3 regions of the Kribbella sp. CA-293567 genome follow, and region 1 is predicted to be linked to each of the others. Evidence: riboswitches for the same ligand, from Rfam matches in the RefSeq annotation. Region 1 holds a riboswitch; each other region holds the start of a gene.

Region 1 (4,286 bases):
GATCGAGCTGGCCGGCCTGGTGATCGCGACCGTCCTGTACGCCGGGCTGGGGTCGTACAAGACCAGTGAGCACAGCAGACCGCCGAGCCTGCGCGGGATCGGCGAGGGGATCAGCTACGCCTATCGCCGCAAGGACCTGCTGGCCACCTATCTGGTCGACATGGTCGGGATGTTCCTGGCGATGCCGATCGTGCTGTTCCCGGCCTTCGCGACCGAGATCCTGAAGGAACCGAAGCTGCTGGGGCTGCTCTACAGCGCCGAGGCGATCGGCGCGATGTGCGCCAGCCTGACCAGCGGCTGGGCCAGACGCGTGCACCACCAGGGCCGGGCGGTGGTGATCGCGACCATGGTCTGGGGCGCGTCGGTCGGCATCGCGGGGCTGGCGCCGAACATCTGGTTCGCGGTCGGCTTCTTCGCGATCGCCGGGGGCGCCGACATGATCTCGGTGCTGTTCCGGTCGGTGATCTGGAACCAGACCATCCCCGACGAGATGCGCGGCCGGCTGGCCGGGATCGAGATGCTCGGCTACTCCCTCGGGCCGCTCGGCGGTCAGGCCCGCTCCGGTCTGGTGGCCGACGCCACCAGCGTCCGGACGGCGATCGTCAGCGGTGGAGCGCTCTGCGTCGTGGGGGTGGTCGGCACGGCGGTCTGGCTGAACGAGTTCTGGCGTTACGACTCCCGCACCGACGAGCACGCCGTCCGCGAGCGCGAACTTCGCACCGAGCCAGGACCTGGGTCCAAGACGTAGGCTCTGTCACCATGCGTACCCGCTCGGTAGTAGCTCTGCTCGGCAGTACTGCGCTCCTGGCCGGCTGCGGCGGTCCTGGCGGCGAGACCGCTCCTAGCGTGCCGCCACTCGTCTCCATCAGCACGACTCCGACCGAGACCACACCTACGCCGAGCGAGACGCCCAGCAGCCCGCCCACCGCGAAGGTGGCAGACACCCTGTGCACGCGAATGGACCAGACGCTCGTGCAGAGCGCCCTGGCCGCCCCCGCCGTACAGATTCAGCTGAAGCCGGCGCCCGCGGAGTTCGGGTTCCCGTCGTACGACGTGTGCCAGTTGAGGCTCAGCACGAGTGCCAGCGGTCCCGTACTGCGAGTCGGCACCTCTGTCTTCCCGTCGACCCCGGCAGACCTCGCTGCGGCGCGGAAGGCCTACGAGGCGACCAAGGGCGAGGCTGCCAAGGTGGTGACGATCGGCCAGGGTGGTTTCGGGACCAGCCGGTTCGTGGTGTTCCTGCTGGAGGGCAAGTTGTTCAAGGTCAGCGGACCGCCCGCGACGCTGGCGAAGTACGTCGTACTGGGGGAGGAAGCGGCTCAGCAGGCCGACGGGTTGCCGGACAGCGAGCCGCTGATCATCCGGCCGGAGTGCGAGCGAGGCACCAAGTCCGCCGCGATCGCGATGGGCGTCGAGGCGGCCATCCGCCGCGACGGTGAGACCGAGGCGGGCGACATCGTCTGCGGCTGGATCACCAGGACCCGCGTCCTCTACTCCACGGTCCGTCGAGTGGCCGACGCCGAAGCCGTCATCGCCCCCACCCGCAAGGCCGCGACCTCCCAGTCGGTCCCGCTGGGCGACGAGGGTTACATCGACACCGCCAGCGGCCGCGGCGTCATCCGCGTCGGCGCCGACAAGATCGTCGACCTCGTCCCCCTCCCGGCCGGCACCGCCGACAAGGACGACATGGTCGCCTTCGCCCTCGCCATGTCCGGCCTCTACACCCGCTGATGCGCCCCGGCCGGCAGCCGTGCCGGCTGGACGACAGGGCCGCTTCCTGCGACGAGGTTGCAGGTGGGTTACCTTTACCGCGTCGTGGTGTTCGGGAAACCGGTGTGATGCCGGTGCGGCCCTCGCCACTGTGATCGGGATGTTCCTGGGTGATCCGGAGACGGAGACCACTGGCCTAAGTCGGCTGGGAAGGTCAGGCCCAGGGATGCGGTACCCGTCAGCCAGGAGACCGGCCACGGCGTGTCACACCGTCCACGAGGTGCTGGAGGCGCGCGTGAAAACGCTGGCTGCTGCTGTTGTCGTACTGTCCCTGGTCACCGGCTGTAGCGGAGCTGCCGCGCAAGCGGGGCCTGCCGCCGATGCGGTGACGGTGAAGAACTGCGGGGTCGACGTCACCGTCGACGGCCCGCCGAAGCGGGTGTTCGCGGCGTACCAGCCGGCCATCGAGATGGCGCACGCGCTGGGGATCTCCGACCGCCTGGTCGGTACGGCGTACCTGGACGCGGAGGTGCTGCCGGCGTACGCCGCGGCGCAGCGCGACCGCAAGTACTACCAGAACCTGCCGAGTCGCGAGGAACTGCTCAGCCAGGAGCCGGACTTCGTGCTCTCCGGCTTCAACGACGTCTTCGCCAGCGCCGGCAGCGACGGCAGTTTCGGCACCCGCAAGAGCCTGGCGGACCTCGGTGTCCAGACCTGGATCTTCGGCCCGCTCTGCCCGACCGCGGACGGCAAGGGCGACGAGGCGATCGACCCGGCGACGGTCTCGATGGACAACGTGTACGCCGATCTGCGCGACCTCGGCAGGCTGTTCGGTGCCGGCGAGAAGGCCGAGGCCGTGATCGCCGACCAGCAGCAGCGGATCGCGGCGGTGGAGGCGAAGGTGAAGGGCGCGGACCGGCCGACCGTGGCGATCCTCCGGCCCGGCCTCGAGGGCGGTGGCCTGACGGTGTCCGGCGGCCCGGACTTCGGCACGGTGCTGATCCGACAGGCCGGTGGGGTGAACGCGTTCGCCGACCTCACCTCGAAGCGGAACGTGAAGATCAGCGTCGAGGAGTTCATCAAGCGTGATCCCGACTACGTCCTGATCAGCGGCTGCTGTGAGGCCGACCTGACCGAGGCGAAGGTGCAGCCCGACGTACAGAAACTGCTGGCCAACCCTGCCTTCGCCAACTTGAAGTCGGTGCGGAACAAGCGCGTCGTGCCGTGGCTGTTCGCCCACCACTCGGCCGGCGTCCGTGGCGCCGGGTCGACCGAGCTGATCGCCAGGATCATTCACCCCGATCTGGTCAAGTGAGGTCCGAGCCGGCCCTGCTGCGGCACGGTGGCTCCCGAACCGCCGGTCTGCTGGTGGCGGTCGCCGTGCTGCTGGTCGCCGTGCTGCTGTCGATGCTGGCCGGCAACCAGTGGTTCGGGCCTCACGACGTGTATGTCGCGGCAGCCGACTTCACCGGCTCCGACACGGACCGGGTGATCCGCTACCTGCGGTTCCCGCGGACCGCCGTCGGCGTGCTGGCCGGAATGGCGCTGGGCCTGGCCGGTGCCGTGATGCAGGGCATCACCCGCAATCCGCTGGCCGATCCGGGCATCCTCGGCGTCAACGCCGGAGCGGCACTGGCGATCGTGGCGGCGATCGGGCTGCTCGGCGTCCAGTCGTTGACCGGCTATGTCTGGTTCGCGATGGGTGGCGCGCTGGTGGCCACGGTCGTGGTCTACCTGGTCGGTTCGGCCGGCCGGGGCGGCGCGACTCCGGTCAAGCTCGCACTGGCCGGTGCCGCGTTCTCGGCGCTGCTCGGATCGGTCACCTCGGCGATCACCCTGCTGGATCTCACCGCGCTGAACGAGTTCCGGTTCTGGGTGGTCGGGTCACTCACCCTGGCGACCGGTGGGATCGTCGTCCAGAGCCTGCCATTCGTTGCCATAGGCACCGTTTTGGCGCTGTTGCTGGGCCGTTCGCTGAACCAGATCGCACTCGGGGAGGAACTGGCAGCCGGCCTCGGCACCCGCGTCGGTGTGGTCCGCGTCCTGGCCGCTCTGGCGATCGTGCTGCTTGCCGGTACGGCGACCGCGATGGCCGGACCGATCGCGTTCGTCGGCCTCGCCGTACCGCACGTCGCTCGGGCGCTGGTCGGCGCCGACTACCGCTGGATCCTGCCATGGTCGCTGGTCCTCGCTCCGACGATGCTGCTGCTCGCCGACGTGGCCGGCCGGTTCGTCGCCCGGCCGGACGAGCTGCAGGTCGGCATCGTCACCGCGCTGATCGGTGCGCCGCTGTTCATCGCGCTGGTCCGCCGACGGAAGCTGGCCGAGCTGTGAAGGCGCTGCGGATCGGGCCGGTCTCCACCCGGATCGACCTGACCAGCATCGTGGTGACCGTGGTCGCGCTGACGGCGACGGCGGCGATCGGCGCGGTGTCGCTGACGATCGGCGACTACGAGATCCCGCTGCCGAAGGTGCTGGACACGCTGGCCGGCAACGGATCGCTGATCCTGACCGACGTCGTGGTCAACAACCGGCTGCCACGAGTGCTGGTGGCAATCGGAGTGGGCGTCGCGTTC
Region 2 (4,286 bases), 2.8 Mb from region 1:
CGGAGGCGTCGACGCAGAACAGGACCAGGTTGCCTTCGCGGCCCTCGCGCACGCCGAGGCGTACGTCGGAGGCGCGGACAGCGAGGCCTGGTCCGGTGCGGCCGCGGGCGTGCTGATGGGGTGCTGCGGTGCGGATGGTGGCGAGGAGATGGGGACGGCCGGATTCGCGGCCCACGCGCGCGCGGTCGCCGACCACGCGGCCGACCTCGGTGAGCGCTCTCGAGCGGCGTCCGGCGACGCCTGCACCGGCGGACTGGACGCTCAGGAGACGAGCCTTGTAGGGCTCGGAACTGGCGGCGACCTGGCCGGTCGGCGCGGGGCCGGAGAGAGCGCTCCCTGGGTTGCCCGGTTTGGCGGGGTCGGCGTCGGGGTGCGGGCCGGTGGCGTCGTCGGTGCTGTTTTCGCTCGCCGGGTCGTTGCCGTCGGAGCCGTTGTCGCGGGGGCCGTCGTCCTGGGTGCCGTTGTCCGGGCCACCACCGTTGTCGGAGCCGCCACCGTCCGGGCCGTCGGGGTTGCCGTCCGGTCCGTCCGGGTCGTCGTCAGGTGGGGTGCTGTTCTGGATCGCCTGCTCGAGTTGCTCGTCGTCCAGGCCCGGCGCGTCGAAGGGATTGCGGCGCTTGCGGTGCGGCAGGGCGAGCTTGGCGGCGGCGCGGACGTCCTCGACCTCGACCACCGTCCGGCCGGACCAGGCGGCGTGGGCGACCGCGGTGCGGGCGGTGACCAGGTCGGCGCGCATGCCGTCGACGTCGAAGGACGCGCAGATCTCGGCGATCTGGCGAAGCGCCGCGTCGGTGAGGATCACGTCGGCAAGGCGGGACCGGGCCTTGACGATGCGCTCGGAGAGCTCGGCCTGCGCACCGGCGTACCTGGTGACGAAGGCGGCCGGGTCGGCCTCGTAGGTGAGGCGGGCGCGCATCACCTCGACCCGTACGGCGGGGTCGCGGCTGGCGACGACGTCGACGGTGAGGCCGAAGCGGTCCAGCAGCTGCGGGCGGAGTTCGCCCTCTTCGGGGTTCATGGTGCCGACCAGGACGAAGCGCGCCGGGTGGGTGATCGAAACCCCGTCACGCTCGACGGTCGCGCGTCCCATCGCGGCGGCGTCGAGCAGTACGTCGACCAGGTGGTCGTGCAGCAGGTTGACCTCGTCGACGTACAGCAGCCCGCGGTGCGCCGCGGCCAGCAGACCGGGCTCGTAGACCGTCACACCTTCGGAGAGCGCTCGCTCGAGATGGAGAGAACCCAGTACGCGGTCCTCGGTGGCGCCTACGGGAAGTTCGACCAGCCGCGCTGGGCGGGAGATTGCCGCGGGGATAGACACCGAGGCGGAGTCAGGCGCAGAAGCCGCGTTGGCGGTGGAAGCCGCAGAAGCCGCCTCGGCGCCGTGAGCGGCACGAGTCGCGTCGGCGGTGGGAACGACGGGAGTCGCGGCGACGATGCGAGCGGCGGGAATTGCGTCGACGGTGGAAGCCGTAGGAACCGCGTCGGTGGTGGGAGCCGCAGGAGTTGCGTCGGCGGTGTGAGCGGCAGTCGCCTCTGCGGTGGGAACGGCAAGAGTTGCGTCACGGGTGTGAGCGGCAGGAGTTGCCTCGACGGTGGAAGCCGTAGGAGCCGCCTCGACGCCGTGAGCCGCGGAAGTCGCCCCGCCGAGGGAAGCCGCGGGAGCCGCGTTGGCATAGGAAACGGCGGGGGATGCGGTGGGTGGGTGGTGCGGGGCGTCGGGGCAGGTTGGGTCGGGGGCGGCGGGGTCGCAGGAGAAGCGGCAGGCTGCTACGACCTCGACGGGCGGGAGGATCTCGGTGAGCGCGCGGACCGCGGTGGACTTCGCTGTTCCCTTTTCGCCGCGGATCAGGACGCCGCCGATCGCCGGGGAGATCGCGGCAAGGATCAGGGCGAGTTGGAGATCGTCCATCCCGACCACCGCGGTGAAGGGGAAACCGGTCGGGGCCGGCTGGTGGTTCGAACTGGTCGGGGCAGAGCCCATGGCGGTGCTTCCCTTCGTCCCGCGGGTGTCCACGCCCGCCTTGGCACTTGGCACGCCGGGCGCGCGGAAGCGCTCCCTGGCGGACGATCGCGGATGTCCTGGCTTCCGGGCCTGAGCCCGGTCACAGTGGCGGGACCGCCCCGGAATCCAGCCCCGACAGGGCTGTCACCGGTGTTCCTCCACGCGCGTCCCGGCGATCATTCCACATCGTCTGCCGGCCACTCGGTGGGGAGTCCGTAGAGCGCCGCCGGGAACCGGGCAGACAGCCGAAGGGCACACCGCCATCCCCGTACCAGCCAACGCCGTCCTGGGCAGGCGCGCGATGGAGCAAGTCAACGATGTAGCGAGTCGACGATGTGCCCCAGCCCGACACCGACCGCGGCGAGCATCACCGAGATGCTCGCCAGCAGTTCCAGCACGAACGACGACAGGACCCCGTCTCGTGCTGGCCGACGCCGTCCTGGGGAAGCGCGCGACGAAGCAGCTTGGCGATGTGCTCCGGCTCGTGCCAGCCGTCGCCGTCCTGGGCAGACTCGCGACGCAGCAGGCCGCGGTGCTACTCCGCAGCGCTAGTTGGTGAAGACCGTTGACAGGTGTGCCGCGGCGGAGTTGCCGGGGAGTTCGCCGACGCCGGTGATCGGGGTGACCGTGATGTATCCCGCGAGCAGCAGTGCCTCGTCGGTGTCGGTGTCGCCGGGGGCCTCGTGCAGCGTCAGGCCGACCACTGGATCGCCTGTCGGCGACTTCTCCAGCACCAGGCGGGACCGGTCGTACGCGACCAGGCGGGCCCAGCGTGCACCCTTGAGTTCGCTGACCGGGACGTCGGGCACGTTGATGTTGATGACCGTTCCGGCCGGCTGCTCCAGCAGCCAGGAGAGCGCTTCCGCTGCTACCAGGCCGGCCGTTTCGACGTACTGCGGCTGCTCGGAATCGATGCTGATCGCGAGTCCGGACAACCCCTGGCTCGAGGCGGTCAGCGCGGCCGCCACTGTGCCGGAGTGCAGGATCGGGCCGATGTTGTGCCCGTTGTTGATCCCGGAGACCACGATGTCGGGGGACGGACCGTACGCGCCGAGCCGGGCCAGGGTCACTGCCAGCGCGGGCGTTCCATCGATGCCGATGAAGCCGTTCTCGCCGACCTTCGACCGGACCGCGCGGCCGATCATCCCGGCGCGCGAAGTACCGACGCCGCTCTGGTCGTCCCACGGCGCCACCACCTGGACCGAGTGGCCGGCCTTCTCGAGGGCCGCCGCGAGTGCCTGGATGCCCAGGGACTCGTAGCCGTCGTCGTTGGTGACCAGGACTCGGAGCTGTTCGGACGCCATGTGTCCACCCAATCACACCCCGGGCGGCGCCGCGCCGGTCCGATCAGCCGCGATCCTCGATGTCCCCCTCGGTTTCCAGTACGGCGGTCCGCAGCGTCTCGAGAGCTTCCGCGCTCGGCTCGGACCACAGTCCGCGCTGGGCCGCTTCGAGCAGCCGCTCGGCGATCCCGTGCCGCGCCCAGGGGTTCGACTTGCGGAAGAACTCGGCGATCTCCGGGTTGGCGACGTACTCGGTGGTGAGCGTCTCGTACATCCAGTCGTCGACCACCCCGGCCGTGGCGTCGTACCCGAACAGGTAGTCCACCGTGGCCGCCATCTCGAAGGCGCCCTTGTACCCGTGGCGCTGCATCGCCGCCATCCAGCGCGGGTTCACCACCCGCGCCCGGAAGACGCGCTTGGTCTCCTCCTCCAGGGTCCGGGTCTTCACCTGGGCCGGTACGGCGGAGTCGCCGATGTAGGCCTTCGGGTTGGAACCGGTCAGGTGCCGCACCATCGCGACCATGCCGCCGTGGTACTGGAAGTAGTCGTCGGAGTCCATGATGTCGTGCTCACGGGTGTCCGCGTTCTTGGCCGCGACCTGGATGCGGGCGTAGGCGCGTTCCATCGACGGCCGGGCCTCGGCGCCGTCGAGGTCCTTGCCGTAGGCATAGCCGCCCCAGACCGCGTAGACCTCGGCCAGTTCGGCGTCGGTGCGCCAGTTCCGCGCGTCGACGAGCGGCAGCAGACCGGCGCCGTAGGAGCCCGGCTTGGAGCCGAAGACGCGGGCGGTGGACGATCGCAAATCATTGCCCGCAGCAACATCGGCGTCGACGTGCGCGCGCAGGTAGTTGCTGTCGGCATCTTCATCCAGGGCGGCCACCGTACGGACCGCCTCGTCCAGCAGGGCGACGACGTGCGGGAAGGCGTCGCGGAAGAAGCCGGAGATCCGGATCGTCACGTCGACCCGCGGCCGGCCGAGCTCGGTCAGCGGGACGACCTCG
Region 3 (4,286 bases), 3.0 Mb from region 1:
CGCCACGACCAACACGCTGGGTTGATTGACTTTCCTCGCTTTCTCGATGAACAATTCGAACATACGTTCGAGAGCTGGACCAAATCGGGGAGTGTGAGGATCTGTGATGCCGGAGCCGTTCGACTGGGAGATCTTGCAACGGCCGTCAGCGATGGCGATGGTGCGTGGGCAGCTCGGCTTCAGCTGGATGGTGTTGTCGGGGCGGCTGGCGGCACTGACCGACGAGGAGTACTTCTGGCGGCCGAGCAGTGAGGCGCTGACCGTGGTCCGCCGGCAGTACGCGGGGCGGTTCAGGTCGCTGGGGTCGGGTGAGTGGGTGGCGCAGTGGCCCGACGAGCCGGATCACCGTGGGCCGCGAACGATCGCGTGGTTGATCGCGCATCTGACCGAGACGTTCTTCGAGCGCTGGGAGTGGACCTTCGGGTCCAGCCAACAGGGGCGGGCCGACATCACGCTGCACGGCAACGCCCAGGACGCGGTGGCGTGGCTGGCGCACTGGGTGGACGCCTGGCGCGACTCGATCGCCGAACTGGGCGAGGAAGAGGCGATGACCATCGGCTTGAGCCAGGCGACCGAGCTCGATGCGGCCGAGCCCTTCGGCCACGTCGTCCTGCGCCTGAACCGCGAGCTCATCCACCACGGCTCCGAGATCATGACGCTGCAGGATCTGCACTCCCTGGCGGCCTGACACGACACTCCCCCGATCCCCTGGCCGCCGAGGCGGAGGCCGCTCCGCCCACCGCACAGGAGCGCGTCTCGGCGGCCAGGCTCCACCCCGACCACCCGACCATCCGAGCCGGCCGACCACCGATCACCCGAGCCGGCCGGCCACCCGATCCGGCTGAGCCGGCCCCGATCGCCTGGCCACCAAGGCACAGAACTCCGACCCGCCGCTCCGGGGCGTGTCTTGGTGGCCAGGTCCCACACCTGGCCAGAGCGTTCAGCTCAAGAAGTGGTTCTCCGTCCGTCAGCAAGCAGGTCGGCGTACAGGTGGGACCGACGCAGCCGGCCAGTGCGCACCAACCGCCGGATGTCGGCGCGGTTGTCGTACATCAACTGCCAGTGGAAGTAGTTGACGTACTCCGCCACTGCCAACGCGAACAGCAACACACCGGGCAGCCAATCCGACCAGGAGTCCGCCGCAAGCACTCCGAACCCCACCACGACCAAGCCGAACACCAACCCCAGTTCGCAACCGAGCCGCAACCACCGGAACACCCCGATCCCGGGCGGCTCAGTCAACCCCGACCGGACCTGGTGACCCTTGACCAGCCAGTACGAGGCCCCCACCACCAACTGAAGAGCGAAAAGCGTGAAGCCGGCGAGATTGGCAGGCGCGGCCGGAGCGGCCCGGAGGACGAAGACGAGCCACCCGAACAGCACGATGTCGAACAGCTCGAACCCGGCCAGCATCCGCAGCCGGGCCAGCACGGCCGCCTTGGGAGTCCTCACGCGATCAGTCTGCCGCAGAGTGACGCAGCCGCAACAAAACACAAGATCTGCGACACGCGGCGACCTGAGACACAAGATGTGGTGATCAGGCGCTAGTGTTCTCACCGTTGGCCGACAGGGGAATCCGGTGTGAATCCGGGGCTGCCCCGCAGCGGTAAGCGGGGATCCTGCCCGTGAGCCCGAATACCTGCGGCCGGTGCGCGTGCCGCCGGCACGCGCTGTCCGAGACCTCGAGGGCGGGTCGCAGGGCGAGACAGCGGCAGACCGTCGGGTTGGCGTGCAGCGATGCGCGGGCAGCCCTCGGATGGAGTGTGGGCTCCTCGACGATCTGCGTCGCTCGTCCCGTCATGCGCTGTGCCCGGGTCCCGGTCGTCAAGAGACTCGCGTGGAGAGAGCGCTTGTGACCATCGTTTCTGCCAGCACAGCTCAGTCGGCTACCGACCAGGCAGCACCCCCGAACCAGCTCACCGTCGTACGGCGTGACGGCAACAGCACCGCCTTCGACCCGGCCAAGATCTCGGTCGCGCTCAGCAAGGCCTTCCTGGCCGTCGAGGGCGCCGACGCCGGCAACAGCCACCGCGTCCGCGACCTGATCGCCGACCTCACGACCCGCGTGGTCGAGGCGCTGACCAGCCGGGGTGACGCCCGGCGCAGCGTCCAGGTCGAGGACATCCAGGACCAGGTCGAGCTGGCGCTGATGCGAGCTGGTGAGCACCAGGTCGCTCGCGCCTATGTGCTGTACCGCGAAGAGCGAACCAGGGCCCGTACGCCGGAAGACGCGGCCGAGCTCAGCATCCAGCCGGTCATCACCGTCCGCGCGGCCGACGGCAGCACTGCTCCCCTCGACCTCGACCGGCTGCGCGTCATCGTCGCCGAGGCAGCGGCGGGCCTCGACTCGGTCGACGCCGAACTGATCCTCGACGAGACCCTGGGCTGCTGCTACGACGGCATCGCACAGCACGAGGTCGAGCTGGCTCTGGTGATGGCGGCTCGCGGCTATGTCGAAACGGAGCCGGAGTACAGCTTCGCCGCCTCGCGTCTGCTGCTCGACCAGATCCGTCGCGAGACGCTCGGCCGGGTGCACGGCGAACCACGGCAGGCCAGTCAGGCCGACATGGCCACGGCGTACGTCGACTACTTCCCGCAGTACATCCGGACCGGGATCGAGGCCGGGCTGCTCGATCCCGAACTGGCCACCTTCGACCTCGCCAAGCTGGCCGCGGCGATCAAGCCGGAGCGCGACCTGGACTTCGCCTTCCTCGGTCTGCAGACGCTCTACGACCGCTATCTGCTGCACATCGACAAGATCCGTTTCGAGTTGCCGCAGGCGTTCTTCCTCCGGGTCGCGATGGGCATCGCGCTCAAGGAGGAGCACCGCGAAGAGCGCGCGATCGAGTTCTACGAACTGCTCAGCTCGTTCCGGTTCCTGTCGTCCACGCCGACCCTGTTCAACTCCGGTACGACCCGCCCGCAACTCTCGTCCTGCTTCCTGACCACGGTCGACGACGACCTGGCCGGCATCTTCGCCGGCATCCGCAACAACGCGCTGCTGGCCAAGTACTCCGGTGGTCTCGGCAACGACTGGACCCCGGTCCGCGGCATCGGCGCCAAGATCCGCGGCACCAACGGCGAGTCGCAGGGCGTCGTACCGTTCCTCAAGATCGCCAACGACACCGCCATCGCGGTCAACCAGGGCGGTAAGCGCAAGGGAGCGGTCTGCGCGTACCTCGAGACCTGGCACCTGGACATCGAGGAGTTCCTCGACCTGCGCAAGAACACCGGTGACGAGCGTCGCCGTACGCACGACATGAACACCGCGAACTGGGTGCCCGACCTGTTCCTGCAGCGGGTCGAGGCCGGCGGAGACTGGACGCTCTTCTCCCCCGACGAGGTCCCGGATCTGCACGACCTGTACGGCGCGGCCTTCGCGACGGCGTACGAGAACTACGAGGCTGCCGCCGATCGTGGCGAGATCCGGGTGTTCCGCCGGGTCAGGGCCGTCGACCTGTGGCGCCGGATGCTGACCGTGCTGTTCGAGACCGGTCACCCCTGGATCACCTTCAAGGACGCTTGCAATCTGCGCTCGCCGCAGCAGCACGACGGCGTCGTGCACTCGTCGAACCTGTGCACCGAGATCACCCTGAACACCACCGTCGACGAGACGGCCGTCTGCAACCTGGGCTCGGTCAACCTGGTCGCACACCTCACCGATCGATCCAGCCTCGACCCTGGAATCGACAGCGCGCTGATCCGCGACACCGTCAAGACGGCCGTCCGGATGCTCGACAACGTGATCGACGTGAACTTCTACACCACGCCGGAGTCGGAGCGCGCCAACCAGCGGCACCGCCCGGTCGGTCTCGGCCTGATGGGCTTCGCCGACGCGCTGTTCAAGCTACGGATCCCCTACTCCTCCGACGCTGCCGTCGACTTCGCGGACAGCTCGATGGAGCAGATCAGCTACCACGCGATCGAGGCGTCGAGCGACCTGGCGGCCGAGCGTGGCCGCTACCAGACCTACGAGGGCTCGCTGTGGAGCCAGGGCATCCTGCCGATCGACTCGCTCGAACTCCTCCGGAGCGCGCGCAACGGAGATCTGACCGTCGACACCGGCCGGCGGCTCGACTGGGATGCGCTGCGGGGCAAGGTGCTGCGCGACGGCATGCGCAACTCCAACGTGCTGGCGATCGCCCCGACCGCGACCATCTCCAACATCTGTGGGGTCAGCCAGTCGATCGAGCCGATCTACCGCAACCTGTTCGTGAAGTCGAACATGTCCGGTGAGTTCACCGTCGCCAACCCGTACCTGGTCGCGGATCTTAAGGCGCGTGGGC

Evidence for each region. A riboswitch is a leader RNA that binds a small molecule or an ion and turns the genes downstream of it on or off. The one in region 1 is predicted to bind cobalamin.
Region 2: another riboswitch for cobalamin. It lies ahead of OX958_RS20390 (VWA domain-containing protein); the one in region 1 lies ahead of OX958_RS33550 (ABC transporter substrate-binding protein).
Region 3: another riboswitch for cobalamin. It lies ahead of OX958_RS12380 (ribonucleoside-diphosphate reductase subunit alpha); the one in region 1 lies ahead of OX958_RS33550 (ABC transporter substrate-binding protein).

What each region holds. Positions count from the first base shown of each region.
Region 1 is NZ_CP114065.1:7,221,155-7,225,440, reverse strand. Features, by position in the region: gene OX958_RS33560 (MFS transporter) at 1-748, shown strand, start outside; gene OX958_RS33555 (hypothetical protein) at 760-1,731, shown strand; cobalamin riboswitch at 1,800-1,983, shown strand; gene OX958_RS33550 (ABC transporter substrate-binding protein) at 2,006-3,025, shown strand; gene OX958_RS33545 (FecCD family ABC transporter permease) at 3,022-4,044, shown strand; gene OX958_RS33540 (FecCD family ABC transporter permease) at 4,041-4,286, shown strand, end outside.
Region 2 is NZ_CP114065.1:4,442,543-4,446,828, forward strand. Features, by position in the region: gene OX958_RS20390 (VWA domain-containing protein) at 1-1,981, opposite strand, end outside; cobalamin riboswitch at 2,053-2,195, opposite strand; gene surE (5'/3'-nucleotidase SurE) at 2,551-3,306, opposite strand; gene cobN (cobaltochelatase subunit CobN) at 3,350-4,286, opposite strand, start outside.
Region 3 is NZ_CP114065.1:2,577,694-2,581,979, reverse strand. Features, by position in the region: gene OX958_RS12390 (DinB family protein) at 107-688, shown strand; gene OX958_RS12385 (multidrug transporter) at 946-1,452, opposite strand; cobalamin riboswitch at 1,540-1,661, shown strand; gene OX958_RS12380 (ribonucleoside-diphosphate reductase subunit alpha) at 1,853-4,286, shown strand, end outside.